Regions from separate parts of the Streptomyces sp. NPDC006339 genome, predicted to be linked through region 3. Evidence: riboswitches for the same ligand, from Rfam matches in the RefSeq annotation. Region 3 holds a riboswitch; each other region holds the start of a gene.
What was found. Region 3 has a riboswitch for thiamine pyrophosphate ahead of ABZ135_RS29565 (thiamine ABC transporter substrate-binding protein). Riboswitches for the same ligand answer to the same signal wherever they lie in the genome.
Positions count from the first base shown of each region.

Region 1: another riboswitch for thiamine pyrophosphate. It lies ahead of thiO (glycine oxidase ThiO); the one in region 3 lies ahead of ABZ135_RS29565 (thiamine ABC transporter substrate-binding protein).
Region 2: another riboswitch for thiamine pyrophosphate. It lies ahead of thiC (phosphomethylpyrimidine synthase ThiC); the one in region 3 lies ahead of ABZ135_RS29565 (thiamine ABC transporter substrate-binding protein).

Region 1 covers NZ_JBEXQW010000014.1:128,923-141,194, reverse strand. Annotated here, with positions in the region: gene ABZ135_RS14115 (deoxyribonuclease IV) at 1-607, opposite strand, end outside; gene pknB (Stk1 family PASTA domain-containing Ser/Thr kinase) at 614-2,509, opposite strand; gene ABZ135_RS14105 (thiazole synthase) at 2,843-3,637, opposite strand; gene thiS (sulfur carrier protein ThiS) at 3,643-3,867, opposite strand; gene thiO (glycine oxidase ThiO) at 3,864-5,036, opposite strand; TPP riboswitch at 5,034-5,146, opposite strand; gene ABZ135_RS14090 (FAD-dependent oxidoreductase) at 5,479-6,681, shown strand; gene ABZ135_RS14085 (Rv2175c family DNA-binding protein) at 6,725-7,090, shown strand; gene thiE (thiamine phosphate synthase) at 7,229-7,879, shown strand; gene metF (methylenetetrahydrofolate reductase [NAD(P)H]) at 8,046-8,963, shown strand; gene ABZ135_RS14070 (hypothetical protein) at 9,015-9,803, shown strand; gene ABZ135_RS14065 (NAD(P)/FAD-dependent oxidoreductase) at 9,845-11,251, opposite strand; gene ABZ135_RS14060 (DUF4126 domain-containing protein) at 11,283-11,897, opposite strand; gene ABZ135_RS14055 (TetR/AcrR family transcriptional regulator) at 12,211-12,272, opposite strand, start outside.
Region 2 covers NZ_JBEXQW010000090.1:86-5,466, forward strand. Annotated here, with positions in the region: gene thiC (phosphomethylpyrimidine synthase ThiC) at 1-1,800, opposite strand, end outside; TPP riboswitch at 1,794-1,909, opposite strand; gene ABZ135_RS37710 (YibE/F family protein) at 1,982-3,400, shown strand; gene ABZ135_RS37715 (SsgA family sporulation/cell division regulator) at 3,439-3,873, opposite strand; gene ABZ135_RS37720 (helix-turn-helix domain-containing protein) at 4,010-4,780, opposite strand; gene ABZ135_RS37725 (DUF5326 family protein) at 5,025-5,243, opposite strand.
Region 3 covers NZ_JBEXQW010000044.1:9,228-21,499, reverse strand. Annotated here, with positions in the region: gene ABZ135_RS29595 (hypothetical protein) at 1-731, shown strand, start outside; gene ABZ135_RS29590 (Rossmann fold nucleotide-binding protein) at 774-1,880, shown strand; gene ABZ135_RS29585 (hypothetical protein) at 1,853-2,230, opposite strand; gene ABZ135_RS29580 (hypothetical protein) at 2,338-3,342, shown strand; gene ABZ135_RS29575 (ABC transporter ATP-binding protein) at 3,364-4,386, opposite strand; gene ABZ135_RS29570 (iron ABC transporter permease) at 4,386-5,999, opposite strand; gene ABZ135_RS29565 (thiamine ABC transporter substrate-binding protein) at 6,056-7,153, opposite strand; TPP riboswitch at 7,235-7,360, opposite strand; gene rlmN (23S rRNA (adenine(2503)-C(2))-methyltransferase RlmN) at 7,390-8,496, opposite strand; gene ABZ135_RS29555 (phosphatidate cytidylyltransferase) at 8,589-9,698, opposite strand; gene frr (ribosome recycling factor) at 9,698-10,255, opposite strand; gene pyrH (UMP kinase) at 10,350-11,114, opposite strand; gene tsf (translation elongation factor Ts) at 11,274-12,110, opposite strand; gene rpsB (30S ribosomal protein S2) at 12,222-12,272, opposite strand, start outside.

The sequences.
Region 1 (12,272 bases), on a different contig from region 3:
CGAGCGTGCGGGTCGCGCCGTCCGGCCCGGTCAGATCGTGGCCCGCGGCGAAGATGTGGCAGGTGTCGAGGCAGATGCCCAGCTTCGGATGCCGCTCCAGGGCGTCGAAGTACGGGCCGAAGTCCTCCGCCCGCGAGCACAGCGAGGAACCCTGCCCGGCCGTCGACTCGATGAGCAGGAACGGGTCGTCGTCGTGCGTCAGCTCGTCGAGGAGCGGCAGCATCCGCTCCCTCACCTGCGCGAGCGCCTCCGCGCGCGGACGGCCCCCGGTCGCCGAGCCGGTGTGCACCACCACGCCCCTCGCGCCGATCTGCCGGCCGCGCCGCAGCGAGTGGCGCAGCGACTCCACCGACCTCTCCACCGTCGCCTCGGTGTGGGAACCGAAGTTGATCAGGTACGGGGCGTGGACCCAGGCCGAGATGCCCTCGGCCTCGCAGCCGGCCCGGAACAGCTCGTCCTGGGCCGGGTTGCCGACCGGGGTCGCCCAGCCGCGCGGGTTGGCGACGAAGACCTGCACGGCCTCGGCCCCGAGCTCGCGTGCGTAGCCGAGACCGGTCCTGGCGAGGCCGCCGGCCACGGGGACATGACCGCCGACGGGGTTGCGCATGAGTGTCTACAGTCCCTTGATCGTGATGGTGACGGTCGAGCCCTCGGCGGCGTTCGCGCCGCCCTCGACGGACTGGCCGGTGACGGTGTCGCCGAGGAACGGGAAGGTCTTCTCGACCTTCACCTGGAAGCCGGCCGCCTCCAGCTCGTCGCGGGCCTCGTCCGTCTTCATGCCGAGGACGTCCGGGACCTCGACCATCCGGGGACCCTTGGAGACCGTGAGGGTGATCGTGTCGCCCCTGGCGGCCCGGCTGCCCTCCGCGAGGGACTGCGCGGCGACCGCGCCCGCGTCCTCGGCGGAGTGGATCCGGTCCGGTGCCACCGCCACCTTCAGGCCGGCCGCCTGGAGCGTGGCCGTGGCGTCCCCGACCGACTCGCCGGTGACGTCCGGGATCTCGATCGGCACGCCCTTGCTGACGACCAGGGCGATCGCCGAGTCCGGGCTCCGCTCGGTGCCGGGCTCGGGGTCCGAGCCGATCACCGCGCCCTGGGCGACGGACCGGCTGAAGGCGTACGTGACGACGCCCGGCGCCAGACCCTCGTCCGCCAGGACCTTCTTCGCCTCGGCGAGCGGGGTGCCCTTGAGGTTCGGAACCTTCACGATCCGCGGGCCGCGGGAGAGCGTGAGCGTCACCGAGCCGTTGCCGCGGATCCGCTCGCCGGGCGCCGGGTCGACGGCCATGACCGTGCCGCGCTCGTACACGTCGCTGTACGCGCGCCGGGTGGTGCCCACGTCGAGACCCGCGTCGGCGAGGCGGCGGGTGGCCTGGTCCTCGGTCTGGCCGAGGACGGCGGGGACGCGGGTGAACTGGCCCGAGTTGATGTACCAGACGCCGGCCCCGAGGCCCAGGGCCAGCAGGACGGCGGCGACGATCAGCAGCGGCCCGCGGGGCGCTCCGCGCCGGGCCGTCGACGACGGGGGAGGCGGCGGGGGAGCGGGCAGCCGGCTGGTGTGCTCGACGGGCAGCGGCCGGACGCGCGGGATGACGCTGGTCCGGTCCTCGGTGTGGGTCCGCTCCTGCGCGCGGGCCTGCGGCGGTACGGCGTCGAGCTGTTCGTCGTTGAGGGCGGCGCGCGCCTCGCGGGTCAGGGCGAGCAGCGCGACCGCGTCGTACGGGCGGCCCTCGGGGTCGCGGGCGGTGGCGCCCGCCACCAGCTCGTCCAGTTCCGTGGGGAGCCCCGCGACGGCGGCGGAGGGCGCGGGCACGTCGGTGTTCAGGTGCCGGTAGAGGACCTGGGCGGGGGTGTCCCCGGAGTGCGGCTTGGTGCCGGTCAGCATCTCGTAGAGGACGACACCGCACGCGTAGACGTCGGCGCGGGTGTCGGCGGTGCCGTGCTCGATCTGCTCGGGGGCGAGGTAGGACACGGTGCCGAGGACGGAGCCGGTGGTGTCGGTGGCCGAGCCCACGGCCCGGACCAGGCCGAAGTCGGCGACCTTCACCCGGCCGTCGTCCCCTATCAGGACGTTCTCCGGCTTCATGTCCCGGTGCACGAACCCGGCCCGGTGCGCGGCCCCCAACGCGGCGAGCACCGGCTCCAGGACGTCCAGCGCCGCCCGCGGCTGGAGTGCGCCGCGCTCGCGCAGCACGTCGCGCAGGGTGCAGCCGGCGACGTACTCCATCGCCAGATACACGTACGCGCCGTCCGCGCCCTGGTCGAAGACCCCGACCACATTGGGGTGCGCCAGGCGCGCGACGGACTTGGCCTCCCGCATGAACCGCTCCACGAACGCGGCGTCCGTGGCCAGGTCCGGGTGCATCACCTTGAGCGCGAGCACCCGGTCCAGACGGGTGTCCACGGCCCGGTAGACCGTGGCCATCCCGCCGACGGCGATACGCGCGTCGACGCGGTAGCGGCCGTCGAGCAGCCGCCCGACGAGGGGGTCCTGAAGGGTCGTGTCCACCCGTCGAGTCTACGAGTGCGCCCCACCCTCCCGGCCCGCCCCTACGGGGTTGCAGCGCACCTGTGACGCACCCGCCGGCCCGGGCCGACGCCGGACCCTCGGGCCGAGGCCCTGGTGCCGGGCGCCGCCCTCGTGCGTGCCCGGGCCCTGGTGCCGGGCGCCGCCCTCGTGGCGTTGTGCCCACCCGTCCCGCCCTGCGGGACGAATGCCCACAACGGGTGGGGCTGAGCCCGGTGGCGGTCCGGGGGGCCGGGGGCGGAGCCCCCGGGAAAGCCCCCACCAGCCCCCGGCAGGGTTTCGGGAAGGGGCGGGGTGGGGGAGGAAAACGCCGGTTCAGAAGGCCGGGCGTTCGGGGTCCAGGTGGGCGCGGCCGTCGTGGGGGGAGGACGCCTCCGCGAAGTGGCGGCGCGGGATGCGGCCCGCCCGGTGCGCCAGGCGGCCCGCCTCGACCGCGTGGCGCATCGCCTCCGCCATCAGGACCGGCTCCTGCGCGCGGGTCACCGCGGACGCGAGCATCACCCCCGCGCACCCCAGCTCCATCGCCTGCGCCGCGTCCGACGCCGTCCCCGCCCCCGCGTCCAGGATCACCGGCACCCCCGCCCGCTCCACGATCAACTGGAAGTTGTGCGGGTTCCGGATCCCGAGGCCGGAGCCGATCGGCGAACCCAGCGGCATGATCGCCGCGCAGCCCACGTCCTCCAGCTTCCGGGCCAGCACGGGGTCGTCGTTCGTGTACGGCAGCACGACGAAACCGTCGTCGACCAGCGTCTCGGCCGCGGAGAGGAGCTCCTCGCCGTCCGGCAGCAGGGTCCGCTCGTCGGCGATGACCTCCAGCTTGATCCAGTTCGTCCCGAGCGCCTCCCGCGCCAGCCGGGCCGTGAGGACCGCCTCGCCCGCCGTGAAGCAGCCCGCCGTGTTCGGCAGGACGCGGATGCCCAGCCGTTCCAGGACGGACAGGACCGAGCCGCGCACGTTCGGGTCGAGGCGCCGCATGGCCACGGTCGTCAGCTCCGTGCCGCTGGCGACGAGGGAGCGTTCGAGCACGTCGAGGCTGGGCGCCCCGCCGGTGCCCATGATCAGGCGGGACGAGAACTCCGTACCGCCGAGCAGGAAGACGTCGTCGGACATCGCGCTCACCCTCCCTGCACCGCGGTCAGGACCTCGATCCGGTCGCCCTCGCCGAGCACGGTCGTGGCCCACCGGCCGCGCGGCACGACGGTCTCGTTGACGGCGGCGGCCACCCCGGCCGAGGCCGTGGTGAGGGTGGCGACGAGGGCGTCGAGGGAGAGCGGACCCGGCAGGGTCCGGGCCTCTCCGTTGACGGAGACGTTGACGGACACGTTCACGGATGCGTTCATGCGTGCTCCAGGTGCGCGGGGAGGAAGCGACGGGCGGTGAACGGGCGCGCCTCGTCCGGCAGCGTGCCGGTGGTGAGCGCCTCCGCCATGACGTCGCCGGTGACGGGGGTGAGCAGCACCCCGTTGCGGTAGTGGCCGGTGGCCAGGTGCAGGCCGGGCAGGGCGCTCGGGCCGAGCAGCGGCGCGTTGTCGGGGGAGCCGGGCCGCAGCCCGGCGCGGGTCTCGGTGAGCGGCAGCTCGGTGATGCCGGGTACGAGCTCGTGCGCGTCGCGCAGCAGCTCGTACACCCCGCCCGCCGTGACCGTGGTGTCCCAGCCGAGCTCCTCGCTGGTGGCGCCGACGACGAGCTCGCCGTTCTCGCGCGGGACGAGGTAGACCTGGCTGCCGCGCACCACCGCCCGGACCGTCCGGGACAGGAACGGCGCGTACGCGGGCGGCACCCGCAACCGCAGCACCTGCCCCTTCACGGGCCGCACGGGCGGCAGCACGTCCGGCGGTACGCCGTCGAGCCGGCCGCTGAGGCTTCCCGCGGCCAGCACCACCTGGTCCGCCGCCGGTTCGGACCCGTCGGCCAGGACCGCGCCCCGGGCCCGGTCGCCCACCACCGTGAGCCGCTCCGCCCGGGACCGGTGGAAGGCCACCCCGGCCCGCTCGCAGGCGGCCACGAGCGCGTCGGCGAGCCGGCGCGGATCGACCTGGTGGTCGCCGTCCACGCGCAGCCCGCCCCGCACGCCGGGTGCCAGCATCGGCTCCAGGCGGCGGCAGTCACGCCCGCTCAGCCACTCCGAGGCGAGCCCGCAGCGGGTCTGCAGGGCGTGCAGTTCGCGCAGGTGGGCCCGGTCGTCGGCGTCCAGCGCGACGGCGAGGGTGCCGCAGGCGCGGTAGCCGACGTCGTGGCCGGTGGCCTCGGCGAGCTCCGCGACGAAGTCGGGGTAGCGGCGGGCGGAGGCGAGGTTGAGGCCGAGGAGGGTCTCCTCGCCGTAGTGCAGTTCGGTGACGGCGGCGAGCATCCCGGCCGCCACCCGGGCGGCCCCGCCGCCCGGTTCGGGGTCGGCCACGGCGGTGCGCAGTCCGCGCTGCGCGGCCCGCCAGGCCGTGACCAGGCCGATGATGCCGCCCCCGATGACGAGGACGTCGAACGTGCTGCTGGTACCGCGTGTACGCGACATGGGCGTCCAGCCCCTCCCTTCGCCGGCATGACCCGGATCAGGTTCGTACGGTCGGAGGCCGGACAGCCTCCCTCTCAGCCCGGTGCGTCCGGGCTCCCGCGAGTGCTTTACGGCCGCCAGACTAACCGCCGGAGGCGGAGCGCCACAGGACCCCTCCCTTCTTGACGGGCCGTCAGATGCGTAAGGTGGCCGTGTGAGCGAGCAGAAGAGCGAGCAGAGCGGCGCGCGGACCGGCGGGCCCACCGGGGAGCCGACCGGCCGGCGCGCCGGTGAACGCGCCGACGCACCGACGGCCGCCCGGACGGCCGACGGTCCCGGAGACCACGGAAGGACCGGTGCGCCCGGAGCCCCTGGGGACGCCGGCAGCACCGGCGCGCCCGCTGGGTCCGCCGTACCCGGAAAGACCGAAGCGCCCGGCGAGCGGCGCACCGGCCGGCGCGTCGTGATCGTCGGCGCCGGGATGGCGGGCGTCCAGACCGCCGTCGCGCTGCGCGAACAGGGCTTCACCGGCCCCGTCACCCTCATCGGCGCCGAGCCCCACCAGCCCTACGACCGGCCGCCGCTCTCCAAGGCGGTCCTGCTCGGCAAGGCCGAGGACTCCGCCTTCGACATCGACTTCGAGGCCCTCGACGTCGAGCTCCGCCTCGGCGTGGAGGTCACCGGCCTGCGCGCCGCGGACCACGAGGTCGACACCGAGGCCGGCCCCGTCCCGTACGACACGCTCGTCGTCGCCACCGGCGCCCACCCGCTCACGCTGCCCGGCAGCGACGGCGTTCCCGGCGTCCACCTGCTGCGCACCCTCGACGACGCCGCCCGCCTCAAGCCGGTCCTGGAGCGCCGGCACGACATCGTCGTGGTCGGCGCCGGCTGGATCGGCGCCGAGTTCGCCACCGCCGCCCGCGAGGCCGGCTGCGCCGTCACCGTCGTGGAGGCCGCGGACCGGCCCCTCGCCGGCGCCCTGCCCGCCGAGGTGACCGCCCCCATGGCGGCCTGGTACGCCGAGAGCGGCACCGAACTCCGGCTGCACGCGCGCGTGCGGCACGTCGAGGAGGGCCGCGTCGTCCTCACGGACGACTCGCCCGACTCCGCCGAGCCCCGCGTCCTCCCCGCCGACGCCGTCGTCGTCGGCATCGGTGCCCGTCCCGCCACCGGCTGGCTCGCGGGATCCGGCGCCGCGCTCGACCCGAGCGGCGCGCTCACCGCCGACGCGCACCTGCGCACGTCGCTGCCCGACGTGTACGCGGTCGGCGATTGCGCCTCCTTCCCGTCCGCCCGCTACGGCGAACGGCTCCTCGTCCACCACTGGGACAACGCCCTCCAGGGCCCCCGCACCGTCGCCGCCGACATCCTCGGCGAGGCCGCCGCGCCCTACGACCCGGTGCCCTACTTCTGGTCCGAGCAGTTCGGCCGCTTCGTCCAGTACGCCGGGCACCACGGCGCCGCCGACACCCTGCTCTGGCGCGGCGACCCCGCCGACGAGGCGTGGACCGTGCTCTGGCTGCGCGGCGACGCCCTCGTGGCGCTGCTCGCGGTGGGCCGGCCCCGCGACCTGGCCCAGGGGCGCCGGCTGATCGAGCAGGGCGCGGCCGTCGATCCGACCCGGGCGGCGGATCCCTCCGTACCTCTGAAGGCGGCAGTCCGGTAGGGCCCGACTACCGGCTGTCAGTCCGGGATGGCACGCTTGTCCCGTGACCGAGATTGACGCAAAGATCGATGCTCTCGTCCCCGCCTGGCTCTACCTCCCCGACATCGCGGAAATGCTCGACGTCGAGGTGACGCGCGTGCGGCAGTTGGTCAAGGAGGGCCAGCTCATCGCCGTGCGCCGTGGGGAGAACAAGGCGCTGCAGGTGCCTGCCGCCTTCATCCAGGACGGCAAGGTCGTCAAGGGCCTCGCGGGCACCCTGACGCTCCTGCGGGACGACGGCTTCACCGACGAAGAGATGCTGGAGTGGCTCTTCACTCCCGACCCGAGCCTGCCCGGCACCCCCGCGCAGGCCCTCGGCGAGAATCGCGGCACGGAGGTGAAGCGCCGCGCCCAGGCGCTCGCCGTCTGACCGGCGACGTACGGGCGCACTGACCGTCGTCGCACCGGGGACGCTCGCCGAGCGGCCCCATGACAGCACCCGCGGGTGCCGGGCCGGCCCCTTTCGGCCGACCCGGCACCGGCACCACCCACCAGGGGGGAACCGACCATGTCCACGCCTCGCGCCCGGCTCGCCGACGCCCGGCTCTATCTCTGCACCGACGCCCGCAAGCGGCAGGGCGACCTGCCCGCCTTCCTGGACGCCGTGCTCTCCTCCGGCGTGGACATCGTGCAGCTCCGTGACAAGGGCATGGAGGCCGGCGAGGAGCTGGAGCACCTGGCCGTCCTCGCCGACGCCTGCCGCCGCCACGGCAAGCTCCTGGCCGTCAACGACCGGGCCGACGTCGCCCACGCCATCGGCTCCGACGTGCTGCATCTCGGCCAGGGCGACCTGCCCGTGCCCGCGGCCCGGGCCATCCTCGGCGACGAGGTGCTGATCGGCCGCTCCTGCCACGCCGAGGAGGAGGTGACCGCGGCCGCCGCCGAGCCGGGCGTGGACTACTTCTGCACCGGGCCCTGCTGGCCCACGCCGACCAAGCCGGGGCGGTACGCGCCGGGCCTCGGCCTCGTGCGGTACGCGGCGGGCCTGGCCCAGGACCGGCCCTGGTTCGCCATCGGCGGCATCGACGAGACCAACCTGGACGAGGTCCTGGACGCCGGCGCCCGCCGGATCGTGGTCGTCCGCGCGATCACCGAGGCCGACGACCCGGCCGCCGCCGCGGCCGCCCTCGCCAAGCGGGTCCGCGAGCGCCTCGCGTAACGCGCCCCCCGCGCCCCCGTCCCCGGCCCGCGCGCCCCGGCCGTCCCCCGTCCCGCGTAGATCGTCCCGGTCCGGGCGGGCCCGGGCGGCGCCCGGCTGTCCTGAAACGTGTCCACAGGGCGGACTCGGCTTCACCCCGTTCGTAGACCGCGTCTAACCTGCCCTTATGGCCCTTGGTACCGCTTCCGTCCGCTCGGACCGTGCACGCACGGTCCGCGACATCCTCGCCTCCGGTGGCACCTCGTACTCCTTCGAGTTCTTCGCGCCCCGGACCGAGAAGAGCGAGCAGAGCCTCTGGAACGCCATGCGCCGGATCGAGGCGGTCGGTCCGAGCTTCGTCTCCGTCACCTACGGCGCCGGCGGCTCCACCCGCGGAGGCACCGTCAAGGCCACCCAGAAGATCGCCTCCGACACCACCCTCACCCCGGTCGCGCACCTCACCGCCGTCGACCACTCGATCGCCGAGCTCCGCAACATCCTGGGCCAGTACGCCGACGCCGGCATCCGGAACATGCTCGCCGTGCGCGGCGACCCGCCGGGCGACCCGCTCGGCGAGTGGGTCGCCCACCCCGAGGGCGTGCGCTACGCCGCCGACCTCGTCCGGCTGATCAAGGAGTCGGGCGACTTCTGCGTGGGCGTCGCCGCCTTCCCGGAGATGCACCCGCGCTCCACCGACTGGGACACGGACGTCCGCCACTTCGTGGACAAGTGCCGGGCCGGCGCCGACTACGCGATCACGCAGATGTTCTTCGACCCCGAGGCGTATCTGCGGCTGCGCGACAGCGTCCAGCGGGCGGGCTGCGACACCCCGATCATCCCCGAGGTCATGCCCGTGGTGAGCGTGCGGACACTGGAGCGACTGCCCCAGTTGAGCAACGCGGTCTTCCCGGAGAACGTGAAAGAACGGATCCTCGCCGTCAAGGACGATCCGGCCGCTGTACGCTCCATTGGCATCGAGTTCGCGACGGAGTTCTGCGCGCGTCTGCTCTCCGAGGGTGTCCCCGGACTGCACTTCATCACGCTGAACAACGCCAGGGCGACGCTCGAGATCTACGAGAATCTCGGACTGCAGCAGCAGTCGTGACCGGCCGTACCCGCCCCGACCCGCGGCGGTGGCCGTAGGAGAGGGGCGGGCATGGGGTGGACGGTCCTCTACATCGCGTTCGGTGTCGTGGCGTTGTGGCTGCTGGGTGAGGTGCTCCTGCAGTACAAGGCGCGGCTGCGCTGGCGGCTGCTCGCCTTCGGCGGCTTCCTCGGCGTGGTCCTCGGCGTGCTGCTGCCGTCGGTGCTGGTCATCATCCTCGGAGCCGCCGCCTTCGCCGTCGGCCAGACCTATGTGACCCTCTCCTTCCGGCGCGGCTTCTCCACCGGCTGGGCCCTGGGCGGCAGTCCGGGCGCCAGCCGCCGCCGCAGGTCCGCCGCGCCGGCGAAGGAGGGGCCGACCCTGGAGGTCAGCGACCTCGCGTACGAGCCGGTCGGCCAGGACGGGAGCCCGGCGGAGACCGCCGCCGAGACCACGGCGGTGTACGAGCCGCAGCCCCTGCCCGAGGAGACCGGCCAGTACGCCGTCTACGGCACCGCCTACGACCAGCAGCAGCCGCAGTACGCCGGCGCCGACCCGTACGCCTCCACCGGGTACGAGCAGCAGCCCGCGTACGACTACGGCACCGGCGGCCCGCAGAGCTACGCGCCCTACTCCGACCCGTACATCGGGCAGCAGTACAACGACGCGCCCGCTCCGTACGACGGCGGCGGCTACCAGCAGCCCTACGCCGACCCGTATCCGCCCTCCTACGCCTACGACACGCCGCCCGGCGGCGTCTGGGTCCCGCAGCAGCGGGACACCGACCAGCAGGCGCCCTACCAGGAGCAGCAGCAGGGCTACTACGGCTACGGCGACGACCAGCCGCAGCCCCGTCCCTGACGCCTCGTCCCCGACCTCCGCGCCCCCGGTGGCTTCCGCGGCTACTGCGAGCCGCGGAAGTCCGCTCCCTCGACGATCAGGCCGGCGACCAGCGCGCCCGACATCCCGGCGTGGGCGAGCCCGCCGCCGGGGTGGGACCAGCCGCCGGCGACGTGCAGGCCGGGCAGCGGCGAGACGTTGGCCGCCGGCAGATACCGCCCGCCGGCGCCCGCGAGCGCCGGTCCCGGCACCTCGGCGACGCCGGTCTCCCGCAGCGTGTCCTCCGGGGTGCGGACCTCCTGCCAGAGCAGCCGCTCCCGCAGCCCCGGCACGGCCGCCTCGGCCTGCCGCAGCATCCGCTCGGCGACCGCGCCCCAGTCCTGCCCCGCCCCGGTGCGGACGGTCGAGGTGACCGTCACCGACTCGTGGGCGTCGTCCGGCCGCAGGGCCGGATCGCCCGGCCGCAGCACGGTCACGGTGGGCGAATCGCCGGAGCCGTGCACGACCGTGCGGTGGACCGCGCCGGACTCCCGGGCGCCGCGCAGGGCCAGACAGACCGTCACCCGGCCCGTACCGAGCGCCTGCACGCGCGGGGCGAGGCCGGGACGCAGCCCGGGCACCGGCGCGCCCGACACCACCTGGTCGGCCTCGACGGCCTCGCCGCCGGCCAGTCGGACGCCGCACGCCCGGCCGTCCTTCTCCAGGACCTCCTCGACCCGCACGTCGAACACGAACTCCACCCGCCGCTGCCGGCACCGCTCGTACACCGCGTCCGCCAGCGCCCGGATGCCGCCGCCCACGTACCAGGTCCCGAAGGTCTGCTCCATGTACGGCAGCACGGCCGCGGCGGCCGGGGCGGCGGCCGGGTCGAAGCCGTAGCTCCACGCGTACGCGTCCAGGAGCGCGGCGAGCCGAGGATCGCGCAGCTCCCGCGCGCCGACCTGGGCCAGCGTGGTCGTGGCGCGGCGCAGCAGGCCCGCCTTGAGCGCCGGATAGGGCTCGCGGCCCAGCGCCGCCGGGTCCGCGGGCTGCGGCTCCTCCAGGAGCGGGCGGCGGGTGCGGTCCCACGCCTCGCGGGCCCGGACCAGGAAGTCGCCCCAGCGCTCGCCGGCGCCCGCGCCGAGCGCCGCGTCCAGGGCGGCGACCGTGCCCGCGCGCGAGGCGTTCGGCAAATCGACGCGGGTGCCGTCGGCGAAGACATGACGGCTCGCCGGATCGACCTGGGTGAGCGTCACGCACTCCTCCAGCGGCTGCCTGCCGGTCTTGACGAACAGATCGCGGTAGACGGCGGGCAGATGCAGCAGACCGGGGCCGGTGTCGAAACCGAACCCGTCCCGCTCGAACCGGCGGACCCCGCCCCCGTACGTCCCGCCGCTCTCGTACACCGTCACGCGGTGGCCCGCCACGGCCAGCCGGGCGGCTGCCGCCATGGCGCCGAGACCCGCGCCGATCACCACAATCCGTGCCATGTCAGGGACTGTATCGGCCCCCTCCGACACCTCAGCCGGAAGGTGGCCGGCCGGCCGCCGCCATCCGCTTCTCCTCGCGGCGCTGGGCCCGGCGCCGCAGGAAGCGGCGGATGCGGTGGGCGAGGAAGGCCAGGGTCACCAGGCCGCCGACGAGCAGCACGGCCGCGATGACGGCCGCCGCGACCGGATGGAAGATCGCGAAGGTGACGACTCCGGCCACCCCGAGGTCCTCCGCCGTGGACACGGCGATGTTGGAGAAGGGTTCGGGCGAGGTGTTGATCGCCATCCGTGTCCCGGCCTTGACGAAGTGGCTCATCAGGGCCGTCGAGCCGCCGACCGCGCCCGCCGCCAGCTCGGGCAGCGAACCCGACTGCCCGGCGAGCAGCGCGGCGACCACCGCCCCGGCGAGCGGCCGGATCACCGTGTGGACGGAGTCCCACACGTTGTCGACGTACGGGATCTTGTCCGCGACCGCCTCGCACAGGAACAGCACACCGGCGGCGATCAGGACGTCGGGCCGTTGCAGCGCCTCGGGCACCTCGTCGGTGAGGCCGGTGGCACCGAAGACGCCGAGCAGCAGGACCACCGCGTACGCGTTGATCCCGCTCGCCCAGCCGCTCGTGAAGACCAGGGGGAGTACGGACACGTCCGCGATCGTAGCCAGCTCTGAGTACCCGTACCTAGGGCGCGAGATGAGTAGGCACACGGATGGGCCGTGACCTGCGCGGAAGGGAGAGTGGAGCGCACGGAAGGGGCGCGGCTCCCGGACCGCCGGCACGGGGCGGCGGAACGGGGCCGCGCGCCTGCCGGTACGGGGGACACGGGGGACGGGGGAGCCCCGGGAAACCGGGGGACACGGGGGATCGCAAGAAGCGCCGGTCCGGCGAGGCTCGGGGGGATCGAGCCTCGCCGGACCGGCGTCTTTCGTCTCCGGGGCGGGACGGGCGGGGCCGGAGCCGCTAGCGGCCGCCGACGCGCCCGTGCAGCAGCCGCGAGAGCGCCGCGTGCACGTCGTCCAGGG
Region 2 (5,381 bases), on a different contig from region 3:
CATCGGCAGATAGACCCGGTTGCCCGCCGCCGCGAACTCGGCCGACTTCGCGGCCATGCCCTGCTCGATCTCGTCCGCCTTCAGGTCACCGCCGTGCTCGCGGCGGATGTCCTGGGAGATCTTCATCGAGCAGAACTTCGGGCCGCACATGGAGCAGAAGTGCGCCGTCTTCGCGGGCTCCGCCGGCAGCGTCTCGTCGTGGAACTCGCGGGCCGTGTCCGGGTCGAGGGCCAGGTTGAACTGGTCCTCCCACCGGAACTCGAAGCGCGCGTCCGACAGGGCGTCGTCCCACTCCTGCGCGCCCGGGTGGCCCTTGGCCAGGTCCGCCGCGTGCGCCGCGATCTTGTAGGTGATGACGCCCGTCTTGACGTCGTCCTTGTTGGGCAGGCCCAGGTGCTCCTTAGGCGTCACGTAGCAGAGCATCGCGGTGCCCCACCAGGCGATCATCGCGGCGCCGATGCCCGAGGTGATGTGGTCGTACGCGGGAGCGACGTCCGTGGTCAGCGGGCCGAGCGTGTAGAACGGCGCCTCCTCGCAGATCTCCTGCTGAAGGTCGATGTTCTCCTTGATCTTGTGCATCGGGACGTGCCCCGGGCCCTCGATCATCGTCTGCACATTGTGGCGCTTGGCGATCGTGTTCAGCTCGCCGAGCGTCCGCAGCTCGGCGAACTGCGCCTCGTCGTTGGCGTCCGCGATCGAGCCGGGCCGCAGGCCGTCCCCGAGCGAGTACGTGACGTCGTACGCCGCCAGGATCTCGCAGAGCTCCTCGAAGTTCGTGTAGAGGAAGTTCTCCTTGTGGTGCGCGAGGCACCAGGCGGCCATGATCGAGCCGCCGCGCGAGACGATGCCGGTCTTGCGACGCGCGGTGAGCGGCACGTACGGCAGCAGCACACCGGCGTGCACGGTCATGTAGTCGACGCCCTGCTCGGCCTGCTCGATGACCGTGTCCTTGTAGATCTCCCAGGTCAGCTCCTCGGCCTTGCCGTCGACCTTCTCCAGGGCCTGGTAGAGCGGCACGGTGCCGATCGGCACGGGGGAGTTGCGCAGCACCCACTCGCGGGTGGTGTGGATGTTGCGGCCGGTGGAGAGGTCCATGACCGTGTCGGCGCCCCACTTGGTGGCCCAGGTCATCTTCTCCACCTCCTCCTCGATGGACGAGGTGACCGCGGAGTTGCCGATGTTGGCGTTGACCTTCACCAGGAACCGCTTGCCGATGATCATCGGCTCGATCTCCGGGTGGTTGACGTTCGCCGGCAGCACCGCCCGGCCCGCCGCGATCTCCTCCCGTACGACCTCGGGGGAGACGTTCTCGCGGATCGCGACGTACTCCATCTCCGGGGTGATCTCGCCCCGGCGGGCGTACGCGAGCTGCGTGACGGCCTGGCCGTCACGGCCCCGGCGGGGCAGCCGGGGGCGGCCCGGGAAGACCGCGTCGAGGTTGCGCAGCCCGCCGCCGCGCGGCGAGGTGTGCTTGATGCCGTCGTCCTCGGGGCGGACCGGACGGCCCGGGTACTCCTCGGTGTCGCCGCGCGCGATGATCCAGTTCTCGCGCAGCGGCGGCAGCCCGCGCCGTACGTCGGTGTCGATGGTCGGGTCGGTGTACGGACCGGACGTGTCGTACAGCGTCACGTCCTTGCCGTTGGTGAGGTGCACCTGACGGACCGGCACCCGGATGTCGGGGCGGGAACCCTCGACGTATCCCTTGTGCCAGCCCGGCGTGCGCTCCTGTCGGCCGCTGCCGCTCCGGTCGTCCTGGCCGTCCTGGTCGGAGGCAGGCGTGCGTGCGTCCTGAATGGTCATGAGACCTATCTCCCTACGCCGGCATTACCCGGTAACAGGTTCGGCGGTCGGCGCAGCTCGTGGTCAGCGCCCTCTCAGCCCGGTGCTCCGAGCTCCCGCGTGTGCAAAGGTGTCACCACGCTAGCGTCATCCCGGGCGTGCTGAACAGTGGGGGCCCTGACGTTCTTGCGATGATCGGTCGGTGACCTCCTCGCAGCAGACCCCCGAACCGCACGGCCATGAGCATGGCGACGAGCACGGGCACCAGCACGGGCACGAGCCCGGCCGCGCGCCCGGCCATGGGCATTCCCACGCGCACAGTCACGGCCCCGCCGCGCCGGTGTCCCGGCATCTGCGCAAGGTCATCGCCGCCGTTCTGATCCCGTTCGCCACCGCCGTGGTCGTCGGGCTCCTGGTGCTGTGGCCGGGTGGCGCCCCGGCGCACGAGCGCACCGGGGTCGGCTTCGACCGGCAGACCGAGCAGGGCAAGGTCGTCGCCGTCGAACAGGTCGACTGCAAGGACGTGAACGCGGCCCAGGTCCCGCCGACCGGGGACACGTCCACGCCGCAGGGCCGCGAGGCGGTCGACGCCCAGCAGGGGCAGTGTGAGAAGGCGACGGTCGAGGTGACCACCGGACCGGACAAGGGCCGGAAGTTCACGGAGATCGTCCAGCCGGACGCCCCGCGGCAACTGGACGAGGGTCAGGGCGTGGTGGTGGCGTACGCGCCGGACGCGCCGCGCGATCTGCAGTACTCCGTCACGGATGTGAACCGGAAGCTGCCGATCGGCCTGCTCGCCGGCATCTTCGCGCTCGCCGTCGTGGTCGTCGGCCGGATGCGCGGGCTGATGGCGCTGATCGCGCTCGCCGTGAGTTTCCTGGTGCTGACCCTCTTCATCCTCCCGGCGATCCTCCAGGGGTCCAACCCTCTGGTGGTGGCGGTCGTCGGATCGAGCGCCATCATGCTGGCAGCCCTCTACATGTGCCACGGCCTCTCGGCCCGCACCTCGGTCGCGGTGCTCGGGACGCTGGTCTCGCTGCTGCTGATCGGCCTGCTCGGCTCGCTGTTCATCGGCTGGGCCTCGCTGAGCGGCAACACGGACGACAACACCGGTCTCATCCACGGGCTCTACCCGGAGATCGACATGTCCGGTCTGCTGCTCGCCGGCGTGATCATCGGTTCGCTCGGCGTCCTCGACGACGTGACGGTGACCCAGACCTCGGCGGTCTGGGAACTGCACCAGGCCGATCCGCGGATGGGGCCGCGGGCGCTGTACCGGGCCGGGATCCGGATCGGCCGCGACCACATCGCCTCGGTGGTGAACACCCTGGTCCTGGCGTACGCGGGTGCGGCGCTGCCGCTGCTGCTGCTGTTCTCGATCGCGCAGAGCAGTGTGGGGACGGTAGCCAACAGCGAACTGGTCGCGGAGGAGATCGTGCGCACGCTGATCGGCTCGATCGGTCTGGTCGCCTCGGTGCCCGTCACCACCGGCCTGGCGGCGCTGGTCGTCTCGGCCGACCGTCCGGGGGGCGGCGAGCAGCGGGCCGGCGCCGGAGGCCAGCGCGCGGGCGCCGGGGGTCAGCGGTCGGGGCGGGGCGGGCGGCGGCGCCGGGCCAAGTGACCCGGCGACCGCCCGGTGTCACCCCGGGTGTCCGGGCCTCAGCCGGCGTTCTCCTCCGCCAGGATCCGTCCCAGCGCGGCCTCCAGGTTGTCCTCGAAGTCGCCCAGCGTCCGTTCCTGACCGAGCGGAACGAGCTTGTCCGTACGGTCGAGGAAGGCGACCAGCGGCGGCGCGCTCGCCCGGAACAGGGCGCGGTCACTGCCGACCTGGAGCCGGATCAGCACGTCGGAGAGTCTCTCGGGATCGGACGGCGCGATGTGCACATCACCGTCCCCGGTGGCCCGGTTGATCCCGTCGACCAGCAATTCCCTGCCGAACGCCCAGGTGACGGGCGCGTCTCCGGGAAGGTGGAAGGTCATCCGCACCGCATAGGGATCGCGGGTCTCGTATCGCAGTTCCACCGGGATCCTGAAGGAGAGCTCCTCGGAGACGAGGAAGCTCATCAGGACCTCGGCCTGAACCGTCTCTCGCATCTTGTACCCCGCAGTAGATGGGCAGTTGTGTAAACACGCTGCTGAAAGCTGTGGTCGAAACGGCCAGGAATGATCCGTCATGGCCCTCTTGACGCAATCGTGCTGTACGCGCTAGCAGATCACAAGGAGTGATTTTTCAGATACTGATAGAGAAGGCGAGTGAACTGAAGAGCCTTCCGATCTCGTTCTGTAGCTGCTCGATAGCAGGCAGCAACCGTTCTTCCTGGTGAAGAGGCAGCGAAATCGCCATGGCGGCCGCCGTGGAGCCCGCGGTGATGGGGATGGCGGCGCAGACTGTGCCGAGCGCATATTCCTGACGCTCTACCAGCGGTTCCATTCGCCCCATACCGCTCAAACGCTCCAAAAGGGCGCGCTGATTACGCACCGTATACGGCGTGATGGCTTCGACCGGATGTCGGTCGAGGTGGTCTTGACGGCTCTTCAGATCCAGTTGACTCAGCAGACACTGCCCGATGGCGTGCGCGTGGCCGGTCTGCCGGAAGTCCGCCCATTCCTCCACGGCCGGGGCGGCGGGAGTGTCGGCGACGGCGACGAGCTCGATCTCACCCTCGCGGTAGACGGCGAAGTAGACGGGGACGCCGATGGTGTCGCGCCAGCGGGCGAGAGAGTCTTCGATCTTGGTGCGACGATTCTGCAGAACGCCGCCGCCCATCAAGCGGCCGGCGGCGTCCCCGAAGACGAACACACCCTTCTCACGGCGCAGATAGCCCTCGTGCGTCAGGGTGCGGAGCAGGTGGTACGCGGTCGGGAGCGGGAGCCCCGCCTCGCGCGCGAGCTGTTTGGCGGGCGCCCCGTCCTCGTGGGAACCCACGGCCTCGAGCAGTCTCAGTGCTCTCTGCACCGAGCCGATCAGAGTAGGAGCAGCGGGCTGCGAAGCAGTGGCCAAAGGTCACCCCCAGGCGTGTCGACGAGTGCGTCGCACCCGCCCGCGGGGGCCGCCCCCGCGCGCCCGCCGCGACCTGGGACCGGTCGACTCGATCGAGGTCTTCGCCTGTGGTTCCCGGGGGCGGCAGCGGTTTTACACTCTAATGGCAGCTCCCAGGGCCATTGTCCGTTTCAACCTGGGCGTTCGCTCGGGCGGGCTAACGCCCTGCGGGGACTTCCTACCGTCGGGTAACCGGCGGTGGCGGCTACCAGTCCCCGCGCGAGGTCGAGGAGGACGTGAACTTCCGGACCACGTAGATCAGACCGCCGACCAGGGCCACGAACACCAGCAGCTTGAAGAGCAGTCCGACCACGAAGGTCAGGACGCTGGTGATCAGACCACCGAAGACGACCAGGGCGATGAGGGGTATGGCGACCCACTTCACCCACCACGGCATCCCCGCGAGAATCTCCTTCACCGCCATTGCGCTTACCTCATCTCCGAAGGCCGCCGGCACGCTGTGCGCCGGACACCCTCGATGCTAGGGGCGGGGACCAAGCGAACGGGGGCCTCCCGGCCCCCGCTTCTCCCTGATCCACCCCCTAAGGGGCGGGCCCCCCGA
Region 3 (12,272 bases):
ACCTGCGGGGCGACCTCACCGGCCTGCCCTTCGACGGGGCGGCGGCCGAGCTCCTCGCCGCCGACCAGCCCATCCCCCTGGCGGCCGCCCTGACCCTCCTGGCGATCGTCCCCGTCACCGCGGCGGCGGCCGCGGCCCTCGCCCTCCGCCCCCGCGCGAAGACCCCCGCCGAGAGGTCACCCACCTCGGCCCTCCCCTGGGGCGTCGCCCTCCTCGCGGTCGGCCTCGCCGTGGAGACGTACGCGGCCCGCGGCGACGGCGGCGGCGTCCTCACCGGCTGGATCCTCACCGCGATCGGCCTCGCGACCATGGGCCCGGGCGTCACCTACGGCTGCGGCCGTCTCCTCCAGACGGTCCGGCCCGGCGCGGTCCGGCTGCTCGCCGGCCGCGTCCTCATGACCGACGCGCGCCGCATCGGCCGCCCCCTCGGCGTGGTCTGCGCGGTCGGCTCCGGCGCCGTCGCCGGCTACACGCTCTACGGCGGCGCCGTCGACGCCCTGGCCTGGCTGGGCGTGTCCCTGGTCGTCGGCTGCACCACGGCCACCCTCCTGACCGCCGCCCTCGAATCCCGGCAGACCCGCACCCCCACCACCGAGGCCCTCCTCCGCCTCGGCGCACCCCCCACCGTCCTGCGCACCACGGCCCTGCTCCGCGCCGGCGTCCTGATCGCCGTCTTCACCCCCCTCACCTGGGCCGTGGGCGCCCTGGCCGCGGTCCCCCTCCGGGGCTGACCGGCCGGGCACCACCCCGCCCCCGCCCCCTATCGTGGCCGCATGGCGACGCACCGACACGAGCGCGAGATCCATTCCCCCGCCGAGTTCGACGCGGTGCTCGCCGCGCACGGCTCCCTCGCCGGCTACCGGATCCAGTCCGTCGACCTCACCGACCGGACCTTCGCCCTGCTCACCGCCGGGGCCGCCGGCGCCGTCTTCCTGGGCTGCGCGCTGCAGCCGGAGGCCGCGGCGAAGGTCCGGGCGGACGGGGCGCTGGTGTTCCCGCCGGTGCCGGACCTCCCGTTCGACCCGTACCGGGCCCGCCTCTACTCCCCCGCCGACCTGTACGCGGGCATCGCCGAGGGCCCGTACGAACAGACGCCGGACGCCCTCGCGTACGCCTGGTTCCAGCGGACGAAGGCGGACGGCGACGTCTTCTCCTCGATGCTCCGCTCGATCCACGACGACGCCGTCTCGGACGCCCTGGACGAGCACCTGGCGGGCGCGCCGGTGGTGGGGGTGATGGGCGGGCACCGGATGGGGCGGGGCACGGAGGCGTACGCGGGGGCCGCGCGGCTCGGCAGGTCGCTGACCCGCGCGGGCCTGACGGTGGCGACGGGCGGCGGCCCCGGGGCGATGGAGGCGGCGAACCTGGGCGCGTACACGGCCCCGCTGGCGGACGGCGTCCTGGACGAGGCCCTGGAGCTCCTCGCGAAGGCGCCGTCGTACACGCCCTCGGTGACGGACTGGGCCCGCGCCGCCTTCGAGGTGCGGGCGCGCCGGCCGCGCGGCGGCGACTCGGTGGGCATCCCGACCTGGTTCTACGGCCACGAGCCGCCGAACGCGTTCGCGGCGCACGTCGCCAAGTACTTCGCCAACGCGACCCGCGAGGACGGCCTGCTGGCCCGTTCGACGGCGGGCGTGGTGTTCCTGCCGGGCGCGGCCGGCACCGTGCAGGAGGTCTTCGACAACGCGACGCCGAACTACTACGGCTCGCGCGGCGCCCCGACCCCGATGGTCCTGGTGGACCGGGTCCACTGGACGGAGCGGCTGCCGGTCTGGCCGCTGCTGCGCACCCTGGCGGCGGAGCGCCCGATGGCGGCGCGGATCGCCTTGGTGGACTCCGTCGAGGAGGTCCCTCAGACGCTGGCCCGCCTCGCGCCGTAGTCGGTGACGGCCATGAGGGCCTCGGCGTACGGCCAGCCGTCGACGCGGGCACTGCGGCCGCCGGACCACCCGGCGGCCTCGAGGAGCCGCCGGGCGGTCCCCGGCTCGTACAGGTTCAGCCAGTCCCGGTCGGACAGCCGCACGACGGTGCCCGACTCGAAGGAGCAGTTCGAGATGATCCTCTCGTCGTCCGGCGCGAAGACCAGCACGAGCCGCCGCCCGCTCCCGTCATGGAAGAACGTCAGCGTCAGCCGGCAGTCCTCGTAACGGGGCCGGATCCGCTGCCGCACGGCCCAATGCCAGGTGGTCCCGTCCACGACGAGCCGGCGGAGGCGTCGATCGTTCTTCACCGGCCCACCGTAGGCCCGCGCCCGCCACGGGCCCACCCCTTTTCCGCCCCGGCTCCGCCGGAAAACCGCGCGCGCCGCCGCGACCGGCCGGGTGAGAATCCGGGGCGATGGACATCTTCGTGTGCGCGCGCTGCGATGCGGTGCTGACGGTGCCCCTGGCACGGGTGCCGCTCCCTCCGGAGGCGCATCTCTGGTACGGGCACGAGCCGTACCCCGCGCTGATGGAGCCGGGGACGTACGCGATCGACCCGGCCCCGTCGGGCCCGCCGTTCCGGAACAGGGAGGACATCGGGGAGGCGGCGGCCGCCGCGCAGGGGGTGTTCGCGCCCTGGCCGGTCTCTTTCGGGGCCCGGGGCCGGATCGTGACCGCTCCCGGTGACGTGCGCGGCACGGTGCTCGTGCCCGAGAAGTGCGTCGACCACTGTCTGGGGATCGCCGCGGGGGACGAGCCGAACCTGGAGTGCGAGGGGTGCGGGCTGCCGGTGGCGTCCCGGGTGGACGACTGCGGGCTCTGGCAGACGGTGTGGCTCGAACCGGACGCGGTGCGCCGGGTGCCCACCGGTGCCCCCGCTCCGCCCCGCACGTTCACGGCCGTCCCGCCCGTCGATCCTCCGGGCTTCTGGAGCCCCCGCTGGGAGGCGGCCATGGGGGCGGCGCTCGCCGGTCTGGTGGTCGCCTCCGGCGGGGCCCGGGTCGGGCTGCCCGCCGGGGTCCTCGCGGACGTGCTCGGCCGTGCGCTGGACGCGCTGCTCCCGCCGGGCCCGGTCGTGCGGACGGCGGGGCCGGCCGGTCCGGGGATCCCCGGCGACGGGCTCGACATCGCGCTCGTACCGCACGACCCGAGGACGGGCGGTCCCTGGCGCCCCGAGGGCGGCGCGGTTCCGGTGCCGCTGCCGGACGGTGTGTGGGCCTGGCTGGCGCTGCCGCCGGAGACCTCGCCCCTCCCGGCGTCGGGCACCCTGCCGGAGGGAGTCCTGCGCGACGACTACCCGCTGCCGGACCATCCCTGGAGGACCTTGCAGCCGGACCGCCGGGCCTTCCGCGGAACACTGGCCCGGATGCCGGAGGTCCGCGAACCCTGGCTGCGCGCGCTCTACGACCGCCGCTTCTGACGGCGGACGCGGATCGGGCCCCTACGGCGTACCCAGCACCACCACGTCGTCCGCCCGGAACACCACCTCCACCTCGGCGCCCTCGTCCGGCGTGTCCCGCAGCGCGAACTCCGCCTCCAGCTCCGGGCCTTCGGAGGGGCGGAGGGTGACGGCGACGTGGCTGCCGCGGAAGGTGCGGGTGCCGACCCGGCAGGGCAGGCCGCCGCCGGCGGGGGCGAGGTGGACGCCGGCGGGGCGGACGAGGAGACGGCGGTCGCCCTGGGGGGAGCCGTCGGGGACGGGGACCTTGCCCCAGGGGGTGTCGGCGGCGGTGCCGGTGACGGTGGCCGCGACCACGTTGTCGAAGCCGAGGAAGCGGGCGACGAACTCGGACGCGGGCCGCCGCCACACCTCCAGGGGCGTGCCGGACTGGGCGATTCGCCCCTCGTTCATCACGACGACCCGGTCGGCGAGCGCGAACGCCTCGCCCTGGTCGTGGGTGACGGCCAGCACCGTCGTGCCCAGCCGCCCGAAGAGCTGCCGCAGTTCGACCACGAGCCGTTCCCGCAGGCCGCGGTCGAGCTGGCCGAGCGGCTCGTCGAGCATGAGCAGCCGGGGGCGCGGGGCGAGGGCGCGCGCGAGGGCGACCCGCTGCTGCTCGCCGCCGGAGAGCGCGGACACGGCGCGCCGCCCGGCGCCCGGAAGGCCGACCAGGTCGAGGAGCTCGTCGACCCGCGCGTCCCGCTCGGCCCGGGGAACACGGCGCATCCGCAGCCCGAAGGCGACGTTGCCGGCGGCGTCCCGCTGCGGGAAGAGCTGGTGGTCCTGGAACATGAGGCCGACGCCGCGCCGGTGCACGGGCACGCCGGCCTGGTCGGCGCCGTCGAGGAGGACCCGTCCGGCGTCGAGCGGCTGGAGTCCGGCGACGGCCCGCAGCAGCGTGGACTTGCCGCTGCCGCTGGGGCCGAGCACGCACACGATCTCGTGGTCGGCGACCTCCAGGTCGACCGCGTCGAGCACGGCCCGGTCCCCGAACCGTACGGTCGCCTGTCGGAGGGTCAGCATCAGAACTCCCCCGAGGTCCGGTCGGTACGGAGCCGTTCGAGGAGCAGCAGGGACACCGCGCACACCACCATGAGGATCGTCGAGAGGGCCATGGCCTGGCCGTAGTTGAGCTCGCCGGGCCGGCCGAGGAGCCGGGCCACGGCGACCGGCAGGGTCGGGTTGTCGGGGCGGGCGATGAAGACGGTGGCGCCGAACTCGCCGAGGGACACGGCGAAGGCGAAGCCGGCGGCGATGAGCAGCGCCCGCCGCACCAGCGGCAGGTCGACCTCCCGCCAGGCCCGCCAGGGCGAGGCGCCGAGGACGGCCGCGGCCTCCCGCAGCCGCTCGTCGACCGCCCGGAGCACGGGCAGCATGGTCCGTACGACGAAGGGGACGCCGACCAGGGCCTGGGCGAGGGGGACGAGGATCCAGGCGGCCCGCAGGTCGAGCGGCGGCTCGTCGAGGGTGATGAGGAAGCCGAAGCCGACGGTGACGGCGGAGACGCCGAGGGGCAGCATGAGCAGCGCGTCGAAGCCGCGGACGAGGCGCCCGGCGCGCCGGGTGAGGGCGGCGGCGGCGAGCCCGCCGACGAGGACGGCGATGCCGGTCGCTGCGAGCGCGTACTGCAGCGAGTTGACGATGGTGTCGGTCATCGGCACGAGGAAGGTGCCGTTGTCGTCGACGCGCTGGAGCGCCCGGTAGTGGTCGAGGCCGTAGCCGGTGGGGGTGGCGAGGGAGCGTTCGACGAGGACGCCCAGCGGGGCGAGGATCAGCAGGGCGATGGACAGCAGCACGGCGCCGAGCAGGGCCCGCTGTCCGGCGCCGCGCGGCCGGTGCGCGGTCCGCTCCGGCGGGACGAGCCGCAGGGCCGTCTCCCGGCGCCGTACGGTCCGGGCGTGGACGGCGAGGACGGTGCCGACGGCGAGGAACTGGACGAGGGTCAGGACGGCGGCGGTGGAGAGCTGGAGCCGGTCGGCGGTCTGCCGGTAGATCTCGGTCTCCAGGGTGGAGTACGCGGGGCCGCCGAGGATCTGCACGATGCCGAAGGAGCTCGCCGTGAACAGGAAGACCATGAGCGCGGCGGCGGCGACGGCCGGTCCGAGCGCGGGCAGCGTCACGGTCCGCCAGGCCCGCAGGCGGGAGGCGCCGAGGACGCGGGCGGCCTCCTCCTGGCGGGGGTCGAGCTGCGACCAGAGGCCGCCGACGGTGCGGACGACGACCGCGTAGTTGAAGAAGACGTGGGCGAGGAGGATGGCCCACACGCCGGTGTCGAGCCGGACGCCCCACAGCTCGTCGAGCAGCCCGCGCCGGCCGACGAGGGCGAGGAACGCGGTGCCGACCATGACGGTGGGCAGCACGAACGGCACGGTGACGACGGCGCGCAGGATCCGCTTGCCGGGGAAGTCCAGCCGGGCGAAGACATAGGCGCCGGGCAGGGCGACCAGCAGGGTGAGGGCGGTGGAGGCGAGCGCCTGCCACAGCGTGAACCACAGGACGTCGAGGATGTCCGGCCGGGTCAGCGTCTCGCCGAACCGGCCGAGCTCCCAGTGGCCCTCCGGCCTGAGCCCGCGCTCGACGATCGAGACGACGGGCCAGGCGAAGAACACCGCGAAGAAGGCGACGGGCAGGAGCATCAGCCCCAGCCGCGCCGCGCTTCCCCCGCGGCGGCCGGAGAAAAGGCCCCGGCGGACTACTTCAGGACGAGCGACGACCACTGCTGGATCCACTGGTCACGGTTCTTCGCGATCTTCTCGGGCGCCATGGTCTCCGGCTTGTCGATCACCACGCCGTGCTGGGTGAAGAGCTGCGGGAGCGTCGCGTCGTTCGTGACGGGGTTGACGAACATCTGCAGCGGCATGTCGTCCTGGAACTTCTTGGAGATCAGGAAGTCGATCAGCGCCTTGCCGCCCTCGGGGTTCTTCGCCCCGTTCAGCAGGCCGGCGAACTCGGTCTGCCGGAAGCAGGTGCCGGTGGAGACACCCGTCGGGGCCACCTTGGGCTGCGGCTCCGAGTAGAGCACCTCGACCGGCGGGGAGGAGGCGTAGGAGACGACGAGCGGACGGTCACCCTTGGCCTTCTTGCCGCCGGCGGAGCCGGAGAACTCCTGGTTGTAGGCGAGCTCCCAGCTATCGACGGTCTTCACACCGTTGGCCTTGAGCTTCTTCCAGTAGTCCTGCCAGCCGGTGTCGCCGTACTTCGCGGCGGTGCCGAGGAGGAAGCCGAGGCCCGGGGAGGAGCGCTCGGGGTTCTCGACGACGAGGAGGTCCTTGTACGCGGGCTTCGCGAGGTCGTCGAAGGTCTGCGGCGGCGCGATCTTCCTGTCGGCGAAATACTGCTTGTCGTAGTTGACGCAGATGTCGCCGGAGTCGATCGGCGTGACCCGGTACTGCTCCTTGTCGAGCTGGAGCGCGGCGGGGATCCGGTCCAGGCCCTTCGCCTCGTACGGGGTGAAGATGCCGTTGTCGAGGGCGCGGGACAGCAGGGTGTTGTCGATGCCGAAGAAGACGTCGCCCTGGGGGGCGCCCTTGGTGAGGATCTCCTTGTTGACGGCCTCGCCGGCGTCGCCGCTCTTGAGGACCTTCACCGTGAAACCGGTCTGCCGGGTGAACTCCGCCAGGACCTCCTTGGAGGCGTTGAAGGAGTCGTGGCTGACCAGGGTGACGGTCTTGGGCGCGGGGCCGCCGGACTTGCCGGCCGCGTCCCGCACGTCGTCGGTGCCGCAGGCGGCGAGGGTGGTGACGCCGAGCGCCGCGGCGAGCGCGGCGGCGGCTGCCTTCTTGGTGTTCACGTGAATTCCTCCTGGGGTGACCAGGAAGAGACGCGGCCCTGCCCGCGGCCGGGGACACCGGGCGCGGGCAGGGCGCAACAGCTCGAGTTACGACCGAACTTCCTACCCAGAATGACCTGGGCGAGGTTCAGAGGGTCTGCGGCCACGTGCTTGTCGTCCAAGCCCGTGCCGCACTCTCAGCGCTGTGGCGCTCCCCTGTCGGAATATGCAGATGTGTTCGAGCTCAGACTACAAGGTCAGCGTTCGGCGGCGGCGAGCTGTCCACAGGCGCCGTCGATCTCCTGCCCGCGGGTGTCGCGGACGGTGACGGGCACGCCGTGGGCGGCGATGGCCTCGACGAACGCCTTCTCGTCCTCGGGGCGGGACGCGGTCCACTTGGAGCCGGGCGTCGGGTTGAGCGGGATGAGGTTGACGTGCACCCGCTTGCCCTTGAGCAGCCGGCCCAGCAGGTCGCCCCGCCACGCCTGGTCGTTGATGTCCCGGATCAGCGCGTACTCGATGGAGATCCGGCGGCCGGACTTCTCCGCGTACTCCCACGCCGCGTCGAGGACCTCGCGGACCTTCCAGCGCGTGTTGACGGGCACGAGGGTGTCACGCAGCTCGTCGTCGGGCGCGTGCAGCGAGACGGCGAGACGGCACTTGAAGCCCTCGTCGGCGAACCGCAGCATGGCCGGGACGAGCCCCACGGTGGAGACGGTGATCCCGCGCTGGGACAGCCCGAGGCCGTCCGGCTCGGGGTCGGTGAGCCGGCGGATGGCGCCGACGACCCGCTTGTAGTTGGCGAGCGGCTCGCCCATCCCCATGAAGACGATGTTCGACAGCCGCGCCGGCCCGCCGGGCACCTCGCCGTCGCGCAGCGCGCGCATGCCGTCGACGATCTGGTGCACGATCTCGGCCGTCGACAGATTCCGGTCGAGACCGGCCTGGCCGGTGGCACAGAACGGACAGTTCATGCCGCAGCCGGCCTGCGAGGAGATGCACATGGTCACCCGGTCCGGGTAGCGCATGAGCACCGACTCCACGAGCGTGCCGTCGTGCAGCCGCCACAGCGTCTTACGGGTGGTGTCGTCGTCGCACGAGACGTGCCGCACGACCGACATCAGATCGGGCAACAGCTCCCCGGCCAGCTTCTCCCGCGACGCCGCGGGAATGTCGGTCCACTCCGCCGGGTCGTGCGCGTACCGCGCGAAGTAGTGCGTGGACAACTGCTTGGCGCGAAACGGCTTCTCGCCGATCGCGGCGACCGCCTCCTTGCGCTCTGCGGGCGTGAGGTCGGCGAGATGCCGCGGGGGCTGCTTGGCTCCGCGCGGGGCGACGAAAGTGAGTTCTCCGGGCTTGGGCATGGTGATACCAGTGTCGCAGAGTTACGGCGAAGGGCTCGCCGCCCTGTGGACAACGAGCCCCTCACGTAAGAAAGCGCTGGTCAGCGCGTTGCTCAACCGCTGCCCACGAACAGCACCAGCAGCAGCCACACCACCGGTGCCGTCGGCAGCAGGGAGTCGAGGCGGTCCATGATGCCGCCGTGGCCCGGCAGCAGGGAGCCCATGTCCTTGATGCCGAGGTCGCGCTTGATCATCGACTCGCCCAGGTCGCCCAGGGTCGCGCTCGCCGCGACCGCGAGGCCGAGGAGGAGGCCCTGCCACCAGGTGCCGTCGTCGATCAGGAACTGCATGCACAGCGCGCCCGCCGCCATGGCGAAGGCGACCGCGCCGACCAGGCCCTCGCGGGTCTTGCCGGGGCTGATGCGCGGGGCCAGCTTGTGCCGGCCGAAACGCCAGCCCACCGCGTACGCGCCGGTGTCGCTGACCACCGTCAGGACCAGGAAGGTCAGCACCCGCCACGGCCCGTCGTCCGCGGTCAGCATCAGCGCCACGAACGTCGCCAGGAACGGCACGTAGAACGCGGCGAAGACACCCGCCGTGACGTCCTTCAGATAGCCCTCGGGCGGCTCCGTCATCCGCCACACGAGGACGGCCAGGGCCGTGAGGGCCATCGCGACCCACGCGCCCTCCGGGCCCCGCACATAGCCGGCGACGACCATCGCCGCGCCGCCGATCGCCAGCGGCACCAGCGGGGCCTTGATGCCCTTGCGCTCCTGGAGGCGGGAGGTGAGCTCCCACAGGCCCACCACGACGGCGACCGCTATCACGCCGACGAACGCCGGCTTCCAGATGAACAGCGACGCGATGATGACGGCGCCGAGGCCGAGACCGACTCCTATCGCCGCACCCAGGTCACGGCCCGCGCTCTTCTTCTGCCGCGGCTTCTGCCGGGGCGAAGGCGCAGGCGCGGGCTGGGACGGGCTGGACATGGGCTCCTGCGGATGCTCGTGCGGCGTCTCGTCACGGAACAGGGGACCGCTCGGCTGAGCGGCCCCCCGGTCGTGATCGTCCTGGTTGTCGCCGGCGGGAACGTCGGACACGATGGGCATGGGCCGAGTCTGCGCCGCCTGCCGCCCTTCGTAGGCGGGACCCGCCGGGGCAGGCCCCTGGTCGGGATCCCCGAAGCCGGTGACGGCCGGGGCCCTCCAGGATGAGTCGTTCATCAGACCTCGAGCAGCTCGGCTTCCTTGTGCTTGAGCAGCTCGTCCACCTGCGCCACGTACTTCGCGGTGGTGTCGTCGAGCTCCTTCTCCGCGCGGCGGCCCTCGTCCTCGCCGACCTCGCCGTCCTTGACGAGCTTGTCGATGGCCTCCTTGGCCTTGCGGCGCACGGAGCGGATCGAGATCTTGGAGTCCTCGGCCTTGGTCTTGGCGACCTTGATGTACTCCTTGCGGCGGTCCTGCGTCAGCTCGGGGAACACCACCCGGATGATGTTGCCGTCGTTGCTCGGGTTGACGCCGAGGTCCGAGTCGCGGATGGCCTGCTCGATGTTGCGCAGCGCGCTCTTGTCGAACGGGGTCACCACGGCCATGCGCGGCTCGGGCACCGAGAACGACGCGAGCTGGTTGATGGGCGTGATCGCACCGTAGTAGTCGGCCACGATCTTGTTGAACATCGCCGGGTGCGCACGGCCGGTGCGGATCGCGGCGAAGTCCTCCTTGGCGACCACGACGGCCTTCTCCATCTTCTCCTCGGCCTCGAGGAGGGTCTCTTCGATCACCACTTGCTCCTGCGTGTCGTCGCGTTGTGTCCTGCACGGTGTACGACCGGCAGGGCTCTGTCCATCCCCCTCGCGGGGCGGTTCCCGGTTCGGGTCAGGCCCGGGTGCCCTGGTCGCTCACGAGCGTGCCGATCTTCTCACCCTTCACCGCGCGCGCGATATTGCCCTCGGCGAGCAGTTCGAAGACGAGGATCGGCAGGGTGTTGTCACGGCACAGGGTGATGGCGGTGGCATCGGCGACCTTGAGGTCGCGGGAGAGCACCTCGCCGTACTCGAGTGCGTCGAACTTGACCGCGTCCGGGTTGGTCTTCGGGTCGGAGTCGTAGACCCCGTCGACACCGTTCTTGCCCATGAGCAGGGCCTCGGCGTCGATCTCGAGCGCGCGCTGCGCGGCGGTCGTGTCGGTGGAGAAGTACGGCATGCCCATACCGGCGCCGAAGATGACCACGCGGCCCTTCTCCAGGTGGCGCACGGCGCGCAGCGGGATGTACGGCTCGGCGACCTGGCCCATGGTGATGGCGGTCTGGACGCGGGAGTCGATGCCTTCCTTCTCCAGGAAGTCCTGGAGGGCGAGGCAGTTCATCACGGTGCCGAGCATGCCCATGTAGTCCGAGCGGGCCCGGTCCATACCGCGCTGCTGGAGCTCGGCGCCGCGGAAGAAGTTGCCTCCGCCGATCACGATCGCGATCTGGGCGCCGTCGCGGACGACGGCGGCGATCTCGCGCGCGATGGCGTGTACGACATCCGGGTCCACTCCGAGGCCGGTGCCCCCGGAGAAGGCCTCACCGGACAGCTTCAGCATGAAGCGGCCGGCCTTTTTGCCGTTGTTGTCGTCGCCCTGTGCGGCGCCCTGATTCATTGGAGCTCTCCTCGTGCACATACGAAGAAGGCCATTGCCCTGGGGTCCTTGCGGTTTCCCGTACGGCAATGGCCTCCTCGTCAGATCTGCGGCCGTCCCGCGCGTGCGCCGGCGGCTGCTTCAGACCCTACCGGGGTCCGGTGTCCGTTGCGTACGGACTCAGATGCCGACCTTGATGCGGGTGAAGCGCTTCAGGGTGACACCGGCCTCGTCCAGGATCTGCTGGACGGACTTCTTGTTGTCAAGGGCGTACGGCTGACCGAGCAGCGTGGCGTCCTTGAAGAAGCCGTTCACACGACCCTCGACGATCTTGGCGATCGCGGCCTCGGGCTTGCCCTCGGCGCGGGTGGTCTCCTCGGCGATGCGACGCTCGGACTCGACGACCTCGGCCGGGACGTCCTCGCGGGTGAGGTACTTCGGGGCGAACGCGGCGATGTGCTGCGCGACACCCTTGGCGACCTCGGCGTTCTCCTTGTCGAGCTCGACCAGGACACCGATCTGCGGCGGCAGGTCGGGCATCGTGCGGTGCATGTACGCGGAGACGTAGCCGTCGGCGTACTGCGCGAAGCGGTCGAGGACGATCTTCTCGCCGAGGTTGGCGTTGGCCTCGTCGACGTACGCCTGCACGGTCTTGCCGGGCTCGATCTCGGAGGCGAGCAGCGCCTCGATGTCGGCCGGGGAGGTCTTGGCGACGTGGGCGGCGAGCGCGTTGGCGACGGCCAGGAACTTCTCACCCTTGGCGACGAAGTCCGTCTCGCACTTCAGCTCGACGAGGACGCCGGAGGTGTTGTCGTCGGCGATGAGGGAGACCACGGCGCCGTTCTCGGCGGAGCGGCCCTCACGCTTGGCGACACCCTTCTGGCCCTTGATGCGCAGGGCCTCGACGGCCTTGTCGACGTCGCCGTCGGCCTCGTCCAGGGCCTTCTTGCAGTCCATCATGCCGGCGCCGGTGAGCTCGCGGAGCTTCTTGACGTCAGCGGCGGTGTAGTTCGCCATGAGTCTGTTTCTCTCTCGAAGTCTGAAAGATCGGGCGGGTCCACGGGTGGACGGCGGGAGCCTCGTGAGCCCCCGCCGTCGTCACCCGAAGGTCCTCGGGGACCGGAAGGGTCAGGCCTGCTCGGCGTCGGCGGCCGGAGCCTCGACGTCGGCCTCGGCGGC